3 linked regions of the Salinivibrio kushneri genome follow. The protein of the gene in region 1 interacts with the protein of each later gene in a pairwise test. Links are inferred from orthologs where the notes say so. Each region holds a gene or a part of one and is shown in the gene's direction. Other genes may lie near its edges. The genes, in order: ndk, N8M53_RS02480 and ung.

Evidence for each region.
Region 2: the proteins of ndk (region 1) and N8M53_RS02480 interact in binary tests that used the Escherichia coli proteins (3 or more experiments, as listed by UniProt). The link is inferred for Salinivibrio kushneri from one-to-one orthologs.
Region 3: the proteins of ndk (region 1) and ung interact in binary tests that used the Escherichia coli proteins (3 or more experiments, as listed by UniProt). The link is inferred for Salinivibrio kushneri from one-to-one orthologs.

The regions. Positions count from the first base shown.
Region 1 is NZ_CP114588.1:2,100,761-2,108,319, reverse strand. What follows is about bases 477-3,243. They hold ndk (nucleoside-diphosphate kinase), read left to right. Parts: upstream 477-1,529; coding sequence 1,530-1,958; downstream 1,959-3,243. Other genes in these bases: N8M53_RS09905 (bifunctional tRNA (adenosine(37)-C2)-methyltransferase TrmG/ribosomal RNA large subunit methyltransferase RlmN), read left to right, coding at 2,207-3,243; pepB (aminopeptidase PepB), read left to right, coding at 477-1,381. In the rest of the region: more of pepB, read left to right, coding at 86-476; more of N8M53_RS09905, read left to right, coding at 3,244-3,328; type IV pilus biogenesis/stability protein PilW, read left to right, coding at 3,353-4,108; cytoskeleton protein RodZ, read left to right, coding at 4,098-5,090; ispG (flavodoxin-dependent (E)-4-hydroxy-3-methylbut-2-enyl-diphosphate synthase), read left to right, coding at 5,106-6,233; hisS (histidine--tRNA ligase), read left to right, coding at 6,287-7,555. UniProt on the Escherichia coli protein: Major role in the synthesis of nucleoside triphosphates other than ATP. The ATP gamma phosphate is transferred to the NDP beta phosphate via a ping-pong mechanism, using a phosphorylated active-site intermediate.
Region 2 is NZ_CP114588.1:502,411-506,464, reverse strand. Bases 1-2,971 are described here. They hold N8M53_RS02480 (5-formyltetrahydrofolate cyclo-ligase), read left to right. Parts: upstream 1-1,171; coding sequence 1,172-1,771; downstream 1,772-2,971. Other genes in these bases: serA (phosphoglycerate dehydrogenase), read left to right, coding at 2,842-2,971; rpiA (ribose-5-phosphate isomerase RpiA), read left to right, coding at 1,828-2,487; zapA (cell division protein ZapA), read left to right, coding at 647-952; N8M53_RS02495 (UPF0149 family protein), read right to left, coding at 1-213. Outside these bases: more of serA, read left to right, coding at 2,972-4,054. UniProt on the Escherichia coli protein: Involved in the removal of 5-formyltetrahydrofolate.
Region 3 is NZ_CP114588.1:493,425-501,145, forward strand. The notes cover bases 4,422-7,262. They hold ung (uracil-DNA glycosylase), read left to right. Parts: upstream 4,422-5,420; coding sequence 5,421-6,104; downstream 6,105-7,262. Other genes in these bases: grcA (autonomous glycyl radical cofactor GrcA), read right to left, coding at 4,443-4,820; N8M53_RS02455 (DUF3545 family protein), read right to left, coding at 6,178-6,357; N8M53_RS02460 (alanine/glycine:cation symporter family protein), read left to right, coding at 6,601-7,262. In the rest of the region: thrA (bifunctional aspartate kinase/homoserine dehydrogenase I), read left to right, coding at 1-2,105; thrB (homoserine kinase), read left to right, coding at 2,108-3,067; thrC (threonine synthase), read left to right, coding at 3,064-4,347; more of N8M53_RS02460, read left to right, coding at 7,263-7,721. UniProt on the Escherichia coli protein: Excises uracil residues from the DNA which can arise as a result of misincorporation of dUMP residues by DNA polymerase or due to deamination of cytosine.

The DNA.
Region 1 (7,559 bases):
TACTGGCAGGTCCAAGTGTTTACTGGGCTTGCTGAGTCAGACACGCTGTACAGTAAAAACAGCGGGACAGTACAAGGAGTGCAACATGTCAGATTCACTAAAGGTTATTCTGTCGCATCAACCGGCTGCATCGCAGTGGGGCGACAACGCGCTGGTCTCTTTCGACACCGACAAAGCGGTGATCCATGCACCTAAAGACGCCAATCAGCGAGACAAGGTGCAACAAGCGGCGCGCAAACTTGAAGGGCAAGGTGTTCCGGCACTGAGCCTGACCGGCGAGCATTGGGATCTTGAATTAGTGTGGGCGTTTTACCAAGGACTTCGCGGCCCCAAAAATAAGGTTGCCTTTACGCAGACCGTGTTGAACGATGGCGATACCCAAGAGTTCGAGCTTCGACAGACCGTGGGTGACTGGGTGCGCGATATCATCAACCAAACCGCAGAAGAAGTTGGCCCGCATCAGCTGGTGGCACGCGCGGGGGAGTTTGTGAAATCCATGGCACCCGACCAGGTCACTTATAAAATCATCTCGGGCACGGATTTATTAGAGAAAGGCTGGAACGGCATTTATACCGTCGGTCGTGGTTCAGCGCGCAAGCCAACCATGTTGCAACTCGACTATAACCCTACCGGTGATCCGGATGCGCCTGTGTATGCGTGTTTGGTGGGTAAAGGGATCACCTTTGATTCTGGCGGCTACAGCATTAAAGGCTCTGACTTTATGACCACCATGAAAGCGGACATGGGCGGCTCAGCAACAGCGACCGGAGCGCTCGCGATGGCGATTGCCAAAGGGTTGAATAAGCGCGTTAAATTGGTGCTTTGCTGTGCCGAGAACATGATCTCAAGCAGCGCTTACAAACTGGGCGACATCATTACTTACAAAAATGGCGTGACCGTTGAAGTACTCAATACGGATGCGGAAGGGCGCTTGGTGCTCGCTGATGGCCTAATGTATGCGAGTGAGCAAAAACCTGAACTGCTGATTGATTGCGCCACGCTCACCGGATCGGCAAAAGCGGCACTGGGTAATGATTACCACGCCCTGTTCAGTTTTGATGATGAGCTCGCACATTGCACGCTTGACGCGGCGCAAAAAGAAGGGGAGGGCATGTGGCCATTGCCATTAGCTGAGTTCCACCGTCAGCTGCTTCCTTCCTCGTTTGCTGATATTGCCAATGCGTCGATTGGGGCGTATATGCCGGGGGCGAGTACGGCAGCAGCGTTCCTTTCCTACTTTGTTGAAGGTTACCAAAAAGGCTGGATGCACATTGATTGCTCTGGCACCTACCGCAAAGCAGCCAATGATAAATGGGCCGTGGGCGCGACCGGTATGGGTGTGAAAACCCTGGCGCGCGTCTTACTTGAACAAGCCAAATAGCCCGTGATACGTCGAGTGAAGTGTTAACAATTTTTTGTGTGAGTTAACGCTTCACCCGATTGGTCATAGGGACAGACGAGGAAATTTGCTAGGGTAAGCGCGTTGTTGCCCCTAGCGGGCCAGATTCAGACAGTGAAAGGACAAGCGAATGACCATTGAACGCACTTTTTCTATCGTTAAACCTGATGCCGTAGAGCGTAATTTGATTGGCACGCTTTATCAGCGTATCGAAAGTGCTGGTTTGCGTATCGTCGCAGCGAAAATGCTCCATCTTAGCAAAGAGCAGGCAGAAGGATTTTATGCCGAGCACCAAGGGAAGCCTTTCTTTGAATCCTTGGTTGGGTTCATGACGTCAGGCCCTATCATGGTACAAGTACTGGAAGGCGAGAGCGCGATCAGCCGCTACCGTGAGTTGATGGGAAAAACCAATCCAGAAGAAGCGGCCTGTGGCACATTGCGCGCTGACTATGCGGAAAGCATGCAATACAACTCAGTGCATGGCTCTGATAGCCCTGCATCTGCAGAGCGCGAAATCGCGTACTTTTTTACCGCGGATGAAATTCATCCTCGCTGCTAAATCAAGCACCTGCTTTTTAACCTTCCAAAAGAGGCGTCAGCCTCTTTTTTTCTGCCTATCGATATCAGACGACCACATTGAATAACCCCGCTGTTAGAGAGTGGAAACTGTGATCTAAAGCCTGTACAATTTCGCGCCTTAAGCGCGTCCCGAGGAGATATCTTGGCTATGATCAAGGTAAGGCGTCGGCACGCGTGAGGCGATGATTGAGTCTTACCACCTAGCTAGTTCTTACGAGGCAACCCCCAATGACGACAGAGAAAGTTAATCTGCTTGATTTTGACAGGCAAGGATTGCGTGCCTACTTCGCTGATGAGCTCGGCGAAAAAGCCTTCCGCGCTGACCAAGTCATGAAGTGGATGTATCACTTTGGTTGCGACGACTTCGATGAAATGAACAACATCAACAAGAAGTTGCGTGAGAAACTCAAGCGGGTGGCAGAAATTAAAGCCCCAGAAGTCAGTGAAGCGCATTACTCCAAAGACGGCACCATCAAGTGGGCAATGCGTGTGGGCGGTCAAGACGTGGAAACCGTGTATATTCCCGAAGATGATCGGGCAACACTGTGTGTCTCCTCTCAAGTAGGTTGTGCGCTTGATTGCAAATTCTGCTCAACCGGAGCGCAAGGTTTTAACCGCAACTTGCGTGTGTCTGAGATCATCGGACAGGTGTGGCGTGCGTCAAAAGAGATTGGCATTGAGAAAGAGACGGGCCGTCGTCCGATCACCAACGTGGTGATGATGGGCATGGGAGAGCCACTGCTCAACATGAAAAATCTTCTCCCCTCTCTGAATTTGATGCTCGATGACAATGCGTATGGTTTATCTAAGCGCCGGGTCACCGTGTCGACATCTGGCGTGGTTTCTGGCTTGGAGCAAATGATTGGCAAAATCGATGTGGCCTTGGCGATCTCACTGCATGCGCCGAACGATGAGCTGCGTAGCCAAATTATGCCGATTAATGATCGTTGGGATATTGAGGCTTTTCTGGATGCGGTACACCGTTATATTGAAACCTCAAATGCCAACCGCGGCCGTGTGACGGTAGAATATATCTTGCTGGATCATGTTAACGACGACATGGAGCATGCGCGCCAACTCGCAGAGCTATTAAAAGACACCCCAGCGAAGATTAACCTGATCCCATTTAACCCGTATCCTGGATCACCGTTCAACAAACCGAGTAATTCTCGTATTGATAGGTTTATGAAAACCTTGATGGAATACGACTTTACGGTGACGGTACGTAAAACACGAGGCGACGACATTGACGCAGCGTGTGGCCAACTTGCCGGTGACATTGTCGACCGAACCAAGCGTGCCGAGAAGCGACTGGGCGCACAGGAGGTTATCCCTGTTCGACCCGTCTAAATGAGAGGGTGACAAGGGGATAGCATGACAAAAACGGTTTGGGTATTGGGCATGTTGATGGCGTTGGCTGGATGTTCATCGTCAGGTTCGCAGCATAACGAGCCCAAGTTTGATAAGATTCAAGCCGCAGAGGCGCGCATTGCACTGGGATTAGGCTATCTAAACAGTGATCGCTATCAACAAGCGCAGCAAAACTTGCAGCAAGCGCGCCAATATGCGCCTAACTACTATCGCACCTCGCTGTCGATGGCGTATTATCAACAACGTGTCGGTGAAAACGACAAAGCGGATCGCTTATATCAAAAAGCGTTAGCGCAAGCGTCTGAAAAAGGTGATGTATATAACAATTACGGTGTTTTCTTGTGCGAACAACAGCGATTTGCCGCGGCGAATGACGCATTTTTGCAAGCAGTCGTACAACCGTATTATCATCGTGTGTCAGACAGTTATGAAAACGCGGCGTTTTGTCAGCTAAAAGCTGGCCACGTAGAACGCGCAAAAGCCTTGTTTAGCAAAGCGGCTGATCACGACCCGCTTAATGTCCGTGCTGGTTTACAACTTGCCAAATTAGAGATAGATACTGGGCAAGTGGCAGAGGCCGTAGCACGTATCAAGCGGCTCCACCAACGCGTTGGTGTTCAACCTGCAGGACTGTTATTGCTAGTGAAAGCTTATCAGCAACAAGGCTACACGGAGCGAGCTGCCCATGACGCTCAGCGATTGGCGCAACGGTTTCCAGAATCCAAAGAATATCAATTGTACCTAGCGAATGAATACTGAACAGACGGAAGAACAAGCGCAATCTGATACCCAACCTGCGCCCGGGGAAGTATTAAAGCAAGCGCGAGAGAAAATGGGCTGGAGTGTTCGTGATGTTGCTGACCGACTTCGGTTACGAGTCAGTGTCATTGAGGACCTTGAACAAAACAACCCAGACATGGATCAATTGGCCACGTTTACACGTGGCTATTTGCGTTCCTATGCCAAGCTGATGCAAATCGACGCTGATCAGCTTTTGGGTAATAGCAATATGGAAGCGAGCAGTGCGGCCACCGTACAAAAAATGCAAAGCTTCTCGCGCAAAACGCGGCGGCAAAAGAGCGAAAGTCGACTGATGTGGTTGTCTTGGGTGATCATCGCTATTGCGGTTGGTATCACCGGCGTGTGGTACTGGCAAAATCAGCAGGCCATGACGTCTGTGCCAACACAGCTGGATAGCCAACAAGCGGATGAGCTCGTCACGACCCCGTCAGAGCAAGATAGCGCGATGGTTGCCACAGATGCACCGGCGATGGCCGAGCCCGCGGCGACAGACTCGACGGCCTCACAAGGGGCGGAGTTACAGGAAACGGACGCACAAGATACCGTTAACGAGCCCGTGTCTAGTCAAGAGAACCGCTCAGTATCGACAGAGTCAGAATCGGGGACTGCTGCCGAGCCGGTGCAAATGGACGAAACGACGACGCAAATCGATCCAGAGGCACAGCCAACCGCAGAGGATGAAGCCCCCGCGAGCACGGTCAATAACCGTCTAGTGATGACATTTAGTGGTGATTGCTGGATAGACGTGCGAGATGCCAATGGTGAACGATTGGCAACCGGGATAAAGTCTGAGGGTGAGCAAGTGACCCTAACCGGCGACACCCCTTATCAATTGGTATTGGGTGCCCCCAGTGTGGTGAAAATCACCTTTAATGGCGACAATATTGATCTTGATGGCTTCCCAACCGGCCAAGTGGCTCGGTTGCGCCTTCCGCAGTAATCAGAGAACGTCGATATGCACAACGAAACTCCCATCAAACGCCGTCCCTCAACGCGCATTAATGTCGGCAATGTGCCGATTGGTGATGGCGCGCCGATTGCCGTGCAATCTATGACCAACACACGAACCACGGATGTCGCCGCCACTGTCGCGCAAATTAAAGCGCTAGAAGGGGTGGGGGCAGATATTGTTCGGGTATCGGTTCCCACCATGGATGCAGCGGAAGCGTTTAAAGAGATTAAAGCGCAAACGTCGATCCCTTTGGTAGCAGACATCCATTTTGACTACCGTATTGCATTAAAAGTGGCGGAGTATGGTGTCGACTGTTTGCGTATCAACCCAGGTAATATTGGTAAAGAAGAGCGCATTCGGGCGGTGGTGGATGCCGCACGTGACAAAAACATTCCAATCCGTATTGGTGTGAATGGCGGCTCACTGGAGCGCGATCTGCAAGAAAAGTACGGGGAGCCAACTCCCGATGCCTTGGTCGAGTCGGCCATGCGTCATGTCGATATTCTTGACCGTCTTAACTTTGATCAGTTTAAAGTCAGCGTTAAAGCGTCAGATGTCTTCCTAGCGGTTGAGTCTTATCGCAAACTCGCGCAGCAAATCGATCAGCCCCTTCACCTTGGCATTACCGAGGCGGGTGGCGCGCGTGCTGGTGCGGTTAAGTCATCCGTGGGCTTGGGAATGCTATTGGCGGAAGGCATTGGTGATACCTTGCGTGTATCGCTCGCCGCTGATCCGGTCGAAGAAATCAAAGTCGGCTTCGATATTCTTAAGTCACTTCGCATTCGCTCGCGTGGCGTCAACTTCATTGCGTGTCCGAGCTGTTCGCGTCAAGAGTTTGATGTGATTGGCACGGTCAATGCGCTTGAGCAGCGCGTGGAAGACATACTGACCCCAATGGATGTCTCTGTGATTGGTTGTGTGGTCAATGGCCCTGGTGAAGCCGAGGCCTCGCATCTTGGCCTCGCGGGTGGTAACAAGCGCAGCGCTTACTATCTGGACGGTAAACGCCAGAAAGAGCGCTTTAATAACGACAACTTGGTGGATGAGTTGGAGGCAAAAATCCGCGCCAAAGCGGCGATGATGGATGAACGCAACCGCATCAAGGTGTCTCAAATCGATCAAGAGGGCTAAGCCGTTAGGCGGCCTTCTCCCCTTTTTACATCATTTCGGTAACGGAAGTTAACGTGGCTAAAACAATTCAAGCAATTCGAGGCATGAATGACTGCCTCCCGTCTCAATCTCCTTTATGGCAAAAGCTCGAATCTACGATTAAAAAGGTAGTGAGCGCTTACGGCTATAGCGAAGTTCGCATGCCTATTGTGGAAGCAACGCATTTGTTTAGCCGTGCGATTGGTGAAGTGACAGACGTTGTCGAAAAAGAAATGTATACCTTCGATGATCGCAACGGCGACAGCCTCACCTTGCGTCCTGAAGGGACCGCGGGTTGTGTCCGAGCAGGGATTGAAAATGGCCTGCTGTACAACCAAGAGCACCGCCTTTGGTACACCGGGCCAATGTTCCGTCATGAACGTCCGCAAAAAGGCCGTTATCGTCAGTTCCACCAATTTGGTGTAGAGGTGTTCGGTCTTAACGGCCCAGATGTAGATGCTGAGTTAATCATGATGACCGCACGTATGTGGCGGGAGCTAGGGATTGCAGAGCATGTACGATTGGAGCTCAACTCGATTGGCTCACCACAAGCGCGTGCGAATTATCGTCAAGCGCTGGTGGACTTTTTAATGCAGCACGAGTCTGTGCTGGATGAAGACAGTAAGCGTCGCATGCAGACTAACCCTCTCCGTGTGCTCGATACCAAAAACGCAGATATCCAAGCCATTTTAGTGGATGCGCCTCAGCTCGGCGACTACCTGGATGACGAATCAAAACAGCATTTTGCGCTGTTGTGTGAACTCTTGGACGCAGCAGGTATCGAATACCAAGTAAACCACCGTTTGGTGCGTGGACTCGATTACTACAACCGTACCGTGTTTGAATGGATCACTGACAGCCTAGGGGCGCAAGGCACGGTGTGCGGTGGTGGCCGTTATGACGGCTTGGTTGAGCAACTCGGTGGCAAGGCTACGCCTGCGGTCGGGTTTGCGATGGGGTTAGAGCGTCTCGTTCTGATGCTGGAAAACCTTAACCAAGATGATGTCCGCCCGGCAGTGGATGTGTATATGGTCACGGCGGGTGAAGGTGCCATGGTCGCAGGAATGAAACTGGCTGAGCGCTTACGTGAGCAGGTGCCAGGGCTGCGTGTGATGTCGCACTTCGGCGGTGGTAACTTTAAGAAGCAGTTTAAGCGCGCGGACAAAGTCGGCGCCTCTGTGGCGCTGGTGCTAGGCGAGGATGAAGTCGCCAATGGCACAGTAGCCTTAAAAGATTTGAAAGGCGGCGAGCAACAAACACTGAATCAGGATGAGATCGCCGCGTCACTAAAAGCATTGATTTAAGAGG
Region 2 (4,054 bases), 1.6 Mb from region 1 along the record:
TTGCATCGCAAGCGTCTTCGACTCCATCGGCCACCCCATGCCTTGGTGGGTATAGTCATACAGCATGGTCAGCCAACTGCCATCTTCCAGCTCTAAGCCGCCACTGAGCATGCCGGCAATTAAGCCATGCATCTCTGCTGGGGTCACGGCCAAACTATCCGCACTCAGTGTGTCTGCTGTTGTCGCATAAGCGGGTAAACGGGTATCAGTCACGATCTTGCCCTTGGTCATACGTTAAAAAATGAAAGGACACAGTTTAGCATTTCACACCAGCAGGCTGAATCACTGCGATAAAAAACCGATATTGACATCAAAAGGCTGATAGCAGCAGCGACCTCAAGTCTGCCAATTTGCGTCACGCAGTGTATCGACCCGGGCGCGTCCATCACGATGATAAAGATCAATCACATCAGCAAGAAGGAAGATAAGACGCGAGCTAATTCACATTTATGCTCAAAGGGCTTGTTCGTGCCATCCAGCCACAATAGAGGGGTTGAGGCCAACATGTTTGATTAAAATCCCGGCACCAACACGGTGGATGATCTTCGATGTAGTGTATTGGCAGAAATAATTGCTAGAATAGCGCCATATTACTGTGTACTGGGCCCTCGAACTGTCGGGCCGCATGAGGAGCCAGCTTGGGACTATGAGCACACAACCGGTTGAAATTAAAATTCTAGATCGTCTTGTTCGCGTCAATTGTCCGCCAGGACAAGAGCAAGCGCTTAAAGATGCAGCAAGCGAGTTCGATCAACGGTTGCATCGGCTGGCTGAGCGCACTAAAGTGTCCAATACAGAGCAGCTAATCGCCATCGCGGCTCTCAATGTTTGTCATGAATTAAATGATGCCAAACAGTCGTTGGAGACATTACAAGATCAGGTAACGCAACGGACCGCCCTGATGACGTCCCAACTGGACAAAGCAATGGCGTCGCAAGGATCGCAAGAATAATCCAATTCCCTGGGGTGTTTGTCAGCGGATCTACGTCCCTGAGCCGATAAGCAAAACCAAGGGTGCGTTGTTATAGGCTACTGAGCAAGCTCGGCATGTACCGAGAAGCCTACGGCTTATACTACCCACCCGCCTTGAACCAGCGGGTTCAAGGGCCATCGATCCCAACGGCACCCCGGGGTCCTCTTCTCCACCCTTTGGCTAGCATTAAGGACAGTTATGCAGCCTAGACAACACATTCGACACACTATCCGCAAAGCGCGTCGTCAGCTTTCTCCTGCGCAACAAAAGCAAGCTGCACAGACGGTTACGCAGCGATTTATGGCGCTGCCCGACGTGAAAAAAGCCACGGACATTGCCCTGTACCTCTCCTTTGACGGCGAGCTAGATACAATGCCTGTCATAGAGGCATGTTGGGACGCGAATAAAAATGTCTATTTACCTGTCGTTCACCCCTTTAGCCGCGGTCACTTATTGTTTCTCCTCTACACTCCCACTACTCCAATGCGGGTTAATGGGTATGGGATCGCCGAGCCCCAGCTCGACATTCGCACCTTGATACCCAGCGAAAAACTAGGGGTGATTGCCACGCCCTTGGTGGCATTTGATGCTAAAGGGCAGCGCCTTGGCATGGGAGGCGGGTATTATGATCGTACCCTCGGGATATGCGCACCGGATGCGGTCGCGGTTGGGCTCGCGCATGATTGCCAGCAATGGCCCACGTTACCGACCGAGCAATGGGATGTGCCTTTACCCCATATTTTGACCCCTAGCCAACATTGGCACTGGCCAATACGTATTTCGCGACCTAGCCCCTGACGCCATCTCGCGGCTTCGCTATAATCACGCTCAATCCCTTTGATTCAGGAGTTACCATGACCCAAGACGAGAAGAAGAAAGCCACTGGCGAAGCCGCGGTTGAATATGTAAAACCCGGCAGCATCATTGGTGTGGGAACGGGGTCGACCGTGAACTACTTTATTGATGCCCTTGCCCCGATTAAAGAGCAAATCAAAGGCGCGGTCTCGAGCTCTGAGGCATCGACTGAGCGACTGAAAGCCTTGGGCATTGAGGTTCTCGACGCCAATGAAGTGGCAAGTTTAGATATCTATGTTGACGGCGCCGATGAAATTAATGCGCGCAATCATATGATTAAAGGTGGCGGTGCTGCCCTAACGCGTGAAAAAATCGTCGCAGCAATCGCCAAAAAGTTCGTATGTATTATCGACGATACCAAGCATGTGGATGTACTCGGCGAGTTTCCACTTCCCGTTGAAGTGATCCCCATGGCACGCTCTTATGTCGCGCGTGAATTGCTCAAGCTAGGGGGTGACCCGTGTTACCGTCAGGGTGTGATCACGGATAATGGCAACGTCATTCTCGACGTCCACAATATGAAAATCCAAGATCCAAAAGGATTAGAAGACGCCATCAATGCCATTCCTGGCGTGGTGACGGTTGGCCTATTTGCCAATCGCGGCGCAGATATCGTCCTTACAGGGACAGATTCTGGTGTGAAAAAAGTGGCAAGCTGAGTGCATAACACAGCAAATCAAATGCTTACGCCTCACCGGTAATATCAAAAAAAGCCAAACGTTTGCGCTCAATGTAATCAATAAGTTAAAAGCACCTTTTTTAAGGTGCTTTTTTTATGGCCTAGAACGGATAATTCTTACCCCACATGTGAATTTTTGTTATCTTGGTCACTGTTCTGATACCGGCACATCGCATGCCCTGCGGTCTTTTGACGTAAAAGATCAACCTAATGACCAGGTCAATCAACCGCCACTCCCCTTCGCCATCCACGCGAGGGAATAAGGTACGATGCGCCCCGGCACTCAGGCGCAACATTGCTACCATTATTGTTTCTAAGGAAGAGAACAGCCCGCATGTCACACTATTCACTGGACAAGAATAAAATCAAAATCTTATTACTCGAAGGCGTCCACCCGACTGCAGTTGAAGCGTTCAAGCAGGCCGGGTACACCAACATCGAGTACCACAAAGGCTCACTCACCGGTGAGGATCTTGAAGAGGCCATTCAAGACGCACACTTTGTTGGGTTACGATCTCGCACCCAGTTGACCGAAGCTGTCTTTGCAAAAGCGAAGAAGCTGGTGGCGGTTGGTTGCTTTTGTATCGGTACCAACCAAGTCGACCTTGATGCCGCGGCTAAGCGCGGAATTCCCGTCTTTAACGCACCTTTCTCCAACACCCGCAGTGTCGCAGAGCTGGTTTTGGGTGAGATCCTGCTGCTCCTACGCGGGATCCCCGAAAAAAATGCCAAAGCGCATCGCGGTGAATGGCAAAAATCCGCTGACCGCTCCTTTGAGGCTCGCGGTAAGGTGCTCGGTATTATTGGCTATGGCCATATCGGCACCCAGCTGAGTATCTTGGCGGAAAACTTAGGGATGCGTGTGTATTATTATGATGTTGATAATAAGCTCTCTTTGGGCAACGCCATTCAAGTTAACTCGCTCACAGAGCTGCTTAATCGCAGTGATATTGTCTCGCTTCATGTCCCCGAGACACCAAGCACGCAGAATATGATTGATGCCGAGGCCTTTGCCCGCATGAAGCCGGGGGCGATCTTTATTAATGCCTCACGCGGCACGGTGGTCGACATCGATGCCCTATGTGGCGCGCTAGAAAGCAAGCATTTGGCTGGGGCAGCAATCGATGTTTTCCCGGTTGAACCAAAAACCAACAAAGACGCATTCAGCTCTCCGCTACAAGCGTTTGATAATGCATTACTCACACCGCATATTGGTGGGTCAACCCAAGAAGCGCAGGAAAACATTGGCCTAGAGGTTGCAGGGAAATTGGTTAAATACTCCGACAACGGTTCGACCTTGTCATGCGTCAACTTCCCTGAAGTGTCATTGCCAGAACATAAAGGCCGCTCGCGCTTGCTGCATATTCACGCTAACCGTCCGGGGGTGCTGACCAAAATCAACACCACCTTTGCCGACGAAGACGTCAATATCGCCGCACAGTACTTACAAACATCGTCGCAAATTGGTTATGTGGTGATTGATGTTGAAGACAGCGATCATGCCTACAAGGCACTGAAAAAACTTAAAGCCATCGAAGGCACCATTC
Region 3 (7,721 bases), 1.6 Mb from region 1 along the record:
ATGCGCGCGTGGTCAGTAAAGGCGAGCGCTTATCGGTCGCCGCGATGCATGCTTTACTCGAGGCGCGCGGCTATGCAGTCTTTGATATCGATCCGGTCGAATACTTTGCCGCGTCGGGAAGTCATTTAAGTGCAGAAGTGGATATCGAAGCCTCCTCACAGCGCTTTAAACAATCACCCATCCCAGCCAAGCATATTGGCCTGATGCCAGGGTTTATGGCTGGCAATGACAACGGCGAACTGGTGACGTTAGGCCGCAATGGATCTGACTATTCGGCGGCGGTTCTCGCCGCTTGTGTACGCGCTGAGTGTTGCGAAATTTGGACGGATGTCGACGGTGTCTATAACTGTGACCCTCGGTTGGTGCCGGACGCGCGTTTGCTTAAGTCATTGAGCTATCAAGAAGCGATGGAGCTATCGTATTTTGGCGCAAAAGTGTTACACCCAAAAACCATTGCGCCAATCGCACGCTTCCATATTCCTTGTTTAATCAAAAACACCACCAATCCTCAGGCCGAAGGCACCTTAATTGGTGAAGACAGTGGTGAAGATAAACTGGCCATCAAAGGGATCACTACGTTAAGCGATCTGAGCATGGTTAACCTATCAGGCCCTGGTATGAAAGGCATGGTGGGGATGGCGTCACGCGTGTTTGGCGCGATGTCGTCGGCAGGGGTATCGATTGTATTGATCACTCAGTCTTCCTCTGAATACAGCATCAGCTTTTGTATTCAAAGCCAGGACAAAGCAAAAGCTGACAAGGTGCTGAGTAACCATTTTGAGCTTGAGCTGAAAGATGGCCTACTCGAGCCGGTCGAGTTTATTGATGATCTGTCGATTGTCTCTTTGGTGGGCGATGGCATGCGCACCTCGAAAGGGGTCGCGTCGCGCTTTTTCACCTCGTTGGCGGAAGTGAATGTTAATATCGTCGCCATTGCTCAAGGCTCCTCGGAACGTGCTATCTCTGCCGTTGTCCCTTCAGAGCGGGTCTCAGAAGCAGTCAAAGCCTGTCATGAAAACTTGTTTAATAGTCAACATCACTTGGATGTATTTATCGTTGGTGTTGGTGGTGTGGGTGGCGAGCTGATTGAGCAAATTCGCCGTCAGCAAGCCAAACTCAAGCAACAAGGCATTGTGATGCGAGTGTGTGGCCTAGCCAACAGCAAAGGGATGTGGTTAAACAGCCAAGGCATTGATCTTAATAGTTGGCGTGATGAGTTACCGAATCATCTATCGAGCTTTAGCTTGGCGGGCATGATCCAACTGGTTCAGCGTAATCACATTATTAACCCTGTATTGATTGATTGCACTGCCGATCAGCAGGTCGCCGATCAATATGCAGACTTTTTGCGTGCAGGCTTTCACGTGATCACCCCCAACAAGAAAGCCAATACCAGCAGCATGGCTTACTATCACCAACTGCGTCAGGCGGCGCGTGGGACCCACCGAAAGTTCATGTATGAGACCACGGTGGGGGCTGGCTTACCAGTTATTGAGAACCTACAGAACCTGATTGCAGCGGGGGATGAATTGTCACGTTTTTCTGGCATTTTATCGGGTTCGCTCTCGCATATTTTCGGGAAGCTGGATGAAGGTGCCAGCTTTAGTGACGCGACCAAGGTGGCGCGTGATAATGGTTTTACCGAACCGGATCCGCGGGACGATCTGTCGGGCATGGATGTGGCACGTAAACTCTTGATTTTGGCTCGTGAAGCCGGCATGGAGCTCGAACTTGACGATGTCGAGGTCGAGCCAGCGCTTCCGCCTGGCTTTGATCAGTCTGGCGATGTTGAAAGTTTCATGGCCCGCTTGCCTCAAGCCGATGCGTACTTTAAACAATGGTCAGAGGAAGCCGCCAAAGAAGGTAAAGTTTTGCGGTATATCGGTGGTATTGAAGACGGGCGCTGCTTTGTCAAAATCCAAGCCGTATCCGACGATGACCCGATGAATAAGATTAAAGAGGGTGAGAACGCATTGGCCTTCTATAGCCGTTATTATCAGCCAATTCCATTGGTACTGCGCGGCTATGGCGCGGGAACAGCCGTGACCGCTGCTGGGGTGTTTGCGGACTTAATGCGTACCCTGGGTTGGAAGTTAGGAGTTTAGTCATGGCTGTCCGTGTTTATGCGCCTGCCTCTATTGGCAATGTGAGCGTAGGGTTCGATGTGCTGGGCGCCGCGGTGAGCCCGGTTGATGGGAGCTTACTGGGTGATGTGGTGGAAGTGGCTGACGGTGGAAATCATGCGTTTTCATTGCGCTGCCAAGGCCGCTTTACTGATAAGCTGCCCTCTAATGAGCAGGACAACATTGTCTATAAGGCTTACTTGGCCTACGTCGAGGCGCTAAAAGCTAACCACCTCTCTGTGAAGCCGGTGGCGATGGTACTGGAAAAAAATATGCCCATAGGATCAGGGCTTGGTTCCAGTGCATGCTCGATCGTTGCCGCGCTCGATGCCCTTAATCGTTTTCATGACGATGCGCTTGATGAGACCACCATGTTAACGCTCATGGGGGAAATGGAAGCGTCCATATCTGGCAGCTTACACTATGACAATGTCGCGCCGTGTTACCTGGGTGGTTTGCAGCTTATGTTGGAAAGCCAAGGGGTAATTAGTCAGGCGGTGCCACACTTTGAAAACTGGTATTGGGTGATGGCTTACCCGGGCATCAAAGTGTCGACCGCAGAGGCGCGTACCATCTTGCCCGCCCAGTATCGTCGGCAAGATGTGATCGCTCATGGTCGCTACCTCGGCGGCTTTATTCACGCGTGCCACACCCAGCAGCCTCAACTGGCGGCGAGTTTAATTTGCGATGTGGTTGCTGAACCGTATCGGCAAAAACTGTTGCCGGGGTTTGTGGACGCTCGCGACTATGCGGCCAGCTGTGGTGCATTGGCGACAGGGATCTCGGGCTCAGGACCGACGCTATTTAGCATTTGTGATGATTTGCAGGTGGCAGAGCGGTTAGCGCAGTGGTTGCGCGAGCACTATGTACAAAATAATGATGGCTTTGTTCATGTATGTCGCATTGATGGACAGGGCGCGAAAGAAATAGGAAGTCAGGCATGAAGCTATACAACATCAAAGATCACAGTGAAACCGTGTCATTCTCGCAAGCTGTCCAGCAAGGGCTCGGTCGCGGCCAAGGGTTATTCTTTCCCGATAAGCTGCCGTATTTCGACGACATCGAGGCATTACTGGCCATGCCCTTGGTGGAGCGTAGTAGCGAGATTTTATCCGCGCTCATTGGCGATGAACTACCCAAAAGCCAAATCAGCGAACTGGTTAGTAATGCGTTTAGCTTTGCCGCGCCACTTGAACAAGTGGATGACCATATTCATGCGCTAGAGCTTTTCCATGGCCCGACACTGGCCTTTAAAGACTTTGGTGGCCGTTTTATGGCGCAGTCGCTAGCGGCGGTATCTGATGGCAAAAAGATCACCATCCTTACCGCAACGTCAGGGGACACGGGAGCCGCGGTCGCTCACGCGTTTTACGGCATTGATAATATCGACGTGGTTATCTTGTACCCGAAAGGCAAAATCAGCCCGCTGCAGGAAAAGCTTTTTTGCACCCTCGGAGGCAATATTCATACGGTCGCGATCAATGGCACCTTTGATGACTGCCAAAGTATGGTGAAACAAGCCTTTGATGATAGCGAGCTTCGTCAGACCATTGGCCTTAACTCGGCCAACTCCATCAACATTAGCCGCTTAATGGCACAGATTTGTTACTACTTCGAAGCGGTGGCGCAAATGCCTCCACACAAGCGAGACCAAGTGGTGATATCGGTGCCCAGTGGTAATTTTGGCAACCTCACTGCAGGCTTGCTTGCTAAAGCGATGGGACTGCCGATAAAGCGCTTTATCGCTGGCACCAATGCTAATGACACCGTGCCACGGTACCTCGATTCAGGCGAGTGGGCACCGCAGCAAACCATCGCCACGTTGTCCAACGCGATGGACGTGAGTCAGCCCAATAACTGGCCACGTATCGAAGAGCTTTTCCGCCGTGAGCAGTGGACGTTGAGTGAACTTGCCTCAGGGCGTGCTGACGATGAGGAAACGGCTGAGAGCTTAAAGTCACTCTCTCAGGCGGGCTACTTGTGTGAACCCCATGGTGCCATTGCATACCGATTGCTCGCGGAGCAGCTGAAAGAAGGGGAAGAGGGGATCTTCTTGTGCACGGCTCACCCGGCAAAATTTAAAGAGTCGGTCGACGCGATCCTCGGTAAAGATATTCCTCTTCCCGGGCCGCTGGCAAAGCATGCGCAAATGACGTTGCTTTCACGCGAGCAAGAGGCTGATTTCCAAACGCTAAGAGATTACTTGCTTGAAGTGAATGGGTAAGGCCTAGCCACAGATTACCATTATTAATACAAAAACAGCCCGCGATTGCGGGCTGTTTGATTTGATACACAGTCTGGTTAGCGTTGGTTGAACGGCTATAGAGAGCTGGTAAAAGTACGGGTGATCACGTCGCGCTGTTGCTCAGGGGTCAGTGAGTTAAAGCGAACCGCATAGCCAGAGACACGGATCGTTAGCTGTGGGTACTTCTCTGGGTGTTTAGCCGCATCTTCCAGTGTCTCACGCTTTAGTACGTTGACATTAAGGTGCTGGCCGCCTTCGTTGATGGCTTGTGTTTCGATATTCACTTCGCGGTAATCGAATTCACCCAAAGAAGATAGGGCAACTTCCTGATCCGCTTCAAAGCCTTGTTTGGCACAGACACAACGTGCTTGATCGGTGTCTTTATCGATCAGCCAAATAGAATTAACGAGTTCATCATTGGCCGCTGAGGTTACTTGAATACCAGTGATCATGGCCTATCCCCTTTTATGATAGTGACTATTATGATGTAAGATTTCATCATTTTGAGTGACTATATATACCCTTTATAGAGTGGGGTTTTATTGACATAAATCAATTTTATTTAACTCTTAACATTATGATATTTATCTTATATCAATCTTTGTCTATCTAATGTGTTTACTGTAGCACGCGCCCTCCGTCGATGCGATAGATGCCGCAGCGTTTTGGTTAAAAATGTGGTAATAAAATTACATATGAAAGTTTTAATGATGAGACAATGATGTGTGCGCGCTAATGAGGCAAATTTGCACCACGTGTGTTCACCTTTTGGCACAAGTTAATACGGAACTTATGTAAGGTATTGATTGTTTTTGTTTTTTAAAGTTGGCATCAATATTTCATAGGGAAAGATGAATCCGCAATGATGAGGAATGCCCCATGATCAAGACAACGATAACGCGTGCTAGCTTGCCGACCCCTAACCGCGCAGTACAAGGTCGCTGTCAGCGCCACTACCATTCACACACCGAGCGAACAAAAGATCGCGCCACACACTGATTTTGCCTCGCTGCCTCGTTAGAATAGCGCCAGTGTGATGAAAAGGAGCAACCATGACTCAGGCGCAAACGTGGCAGCAGGTGCTGGCTGGTGAGAAACAACAAGATTACTTTAGAGAAACCTTGGCCTATGTTGAGCAAGCACGTGCGAATGGCGTGACAGTTTTTCCGCCTAAGGAAGATGTGTTTAACGCCTTTCGCTATACTGAGCTGGGCGATGTAAAGGTGGTGATTCTGGGCCAAGACCCGTATCACGGGCCGCACCAAGCTCACGGATTGTGTTTTTCCGTGCTACCAGGTGTGAAGACACCACCGTCACTGGTCAATATTTACAAAGAGCTGGCGACCGATATTGAGGGCTTTACGACGCCTTCTCACGGTTATTTAAAAAGCTGGGCCGAACAAGGCGTGTTGTTGCTCAATACTGTGCTGACCGTGGAGCAAGGGAAGGCGCACTCCCACGCCAAACTTGGGTGGGAAACCTTTACGGATCGTGTCATTGAGGCCGTGAATCAGCAATGCCAAGGCGTGGTGTTCTTATTATGGGGCGCGCATGCCCAGAAAAAAGGCAAAGCGATTGACCGTCAGCGGCATCATGTACTCACCGCGCCTCACCCATCACCGCTATCCGCGCATCGTGGCTTTTTTGGTTGTCAGCATTTTTCACAAACCAATGCGCTGTTGCAAGCGCAGGGGAAAACCCCGATTGATTGGCAGCCTTATCTCGAGGCGGAGTAGTCGAAGTCGCTGAGGGATGATGAAAAAAAGGTGCTCAGTGAGCACCTTTTAGCAATCCTATGTTGAGGGTGAGTTAATCGAGGTCCAGTTGAGAGAAATCGCCAAAAATATCGATTTCTTCCAATTCTTTTTTAAGCCGCTGTTTGTCTTTCAGCGCTTCAATTTCTCTCCATTTACGTTTGACTGGTTTCGCGCGTCCGTTGCGTTGTGGCTTGTCTTGCTCGAACAAATCGTTAAAGGCAATGTTTTCCATAGTCACCTCTTTTTCACCTTGCGGTCAGTTTTTAAGTACCACAGCTTCCCCTAACGTAAAATTGAAGTATTTCTCATTTGTGGCAGTCCGATGAAGTTTTTATGAGACCACAATCACTGATTTTTAAAATGAGTGACGGTTGCCCCAGCCGTGATGGGTTTGAATTGACCTAGGAAGAGGTTCACGCGAAGATTGCGCCGCATTGCTCATTATCCTTACTTAACTACGACGAGGGACAGTCCATTGAGCCTACTCACTTTTATTAATGATCTGATTTGGGGCTCGGTACTCATTTATGTGCTCATCGGTGGTGGGATCTTTTTTACCTTGAAACTAGGAGGGATCCAGTTTCGCCACTTCTCTCATATGTTTTCGGTCATGCGTCATAGTAGACGTCGTGAGGGAAGCAGTATTTCGTCTTTTCAAGCCTTGTGTACTGGTCTTGCCGCTCGCGTGGGGACGGGGAACATGGCCGGGGTGGCGGTGGCTCTGTCTTTAGGTGGCCCGGGGGCGATCTTTTGGATGTGGCTAATGGCATTTCTCGGTATGGCGACTGCTTTTGCAGAGAGTACGCTGGCGCAAGTATATAAGGTACAGGATCCCGACGGCTATTTTCGCGGTGGTCCGGCCTATTACATGGAGCATGGGCTAGGTATGCGTTGGATGGGCGTACTTTTCTCAGTATTGCTGATCTTAGCATTTGGCCTAGTGTTTAATTCGGTGCAAGCCAACTCTATATCACAAGCGGCACAAGTGGCCTTTGCCTGGCCGCCTGCCTATGTGGGCGCAGGCTTAGTGCTGGTCAGCGGGTTGATTATTTATGGTGGCTTGCGCCAGATAGCGCGAACGGCCGAAGTGATCGTGCCCGTGATGGCACTACTGTATTTGTCGTTATCCTTGTATGTGGTCGTCACGCATCTTGAGCAGGTGCCTGCGGTATTCATGCTGGTAGTAGAGAGTGCATTTGGTCTTCACGAAGCGGCATCAGGAGCATTGGGTTACACCCTGGCACAGGGCATGATTCAAGGCATCAAGCGCGGCTTATTCTCGAATGAAGCGGGCATGGGGTCAGCGCCGAATGCCGCCGCTTCGGCGACGCCTTATCCGCCTCATCCCGTTTCCCAAGGTTATGTACAAATGCTCGGGGTGTTTGTCGATACTCTGGTGATTTGTACGGCAACGGTCGCGATCATTCTCTTGTCTGGGGAGTATATTCCCGGTGGCGAAATTACAGGGGTAGAGTTAACCCAGCGAGCCTTAAGTGCCCAAGTGGGTGATTGGGGGGAGCAGTTTGTCGCAGTCGCGATTTTCTTCTTCGCCTTTACCTCCATTATTGCCAATTATTCGTATGCAGAAACCAATTT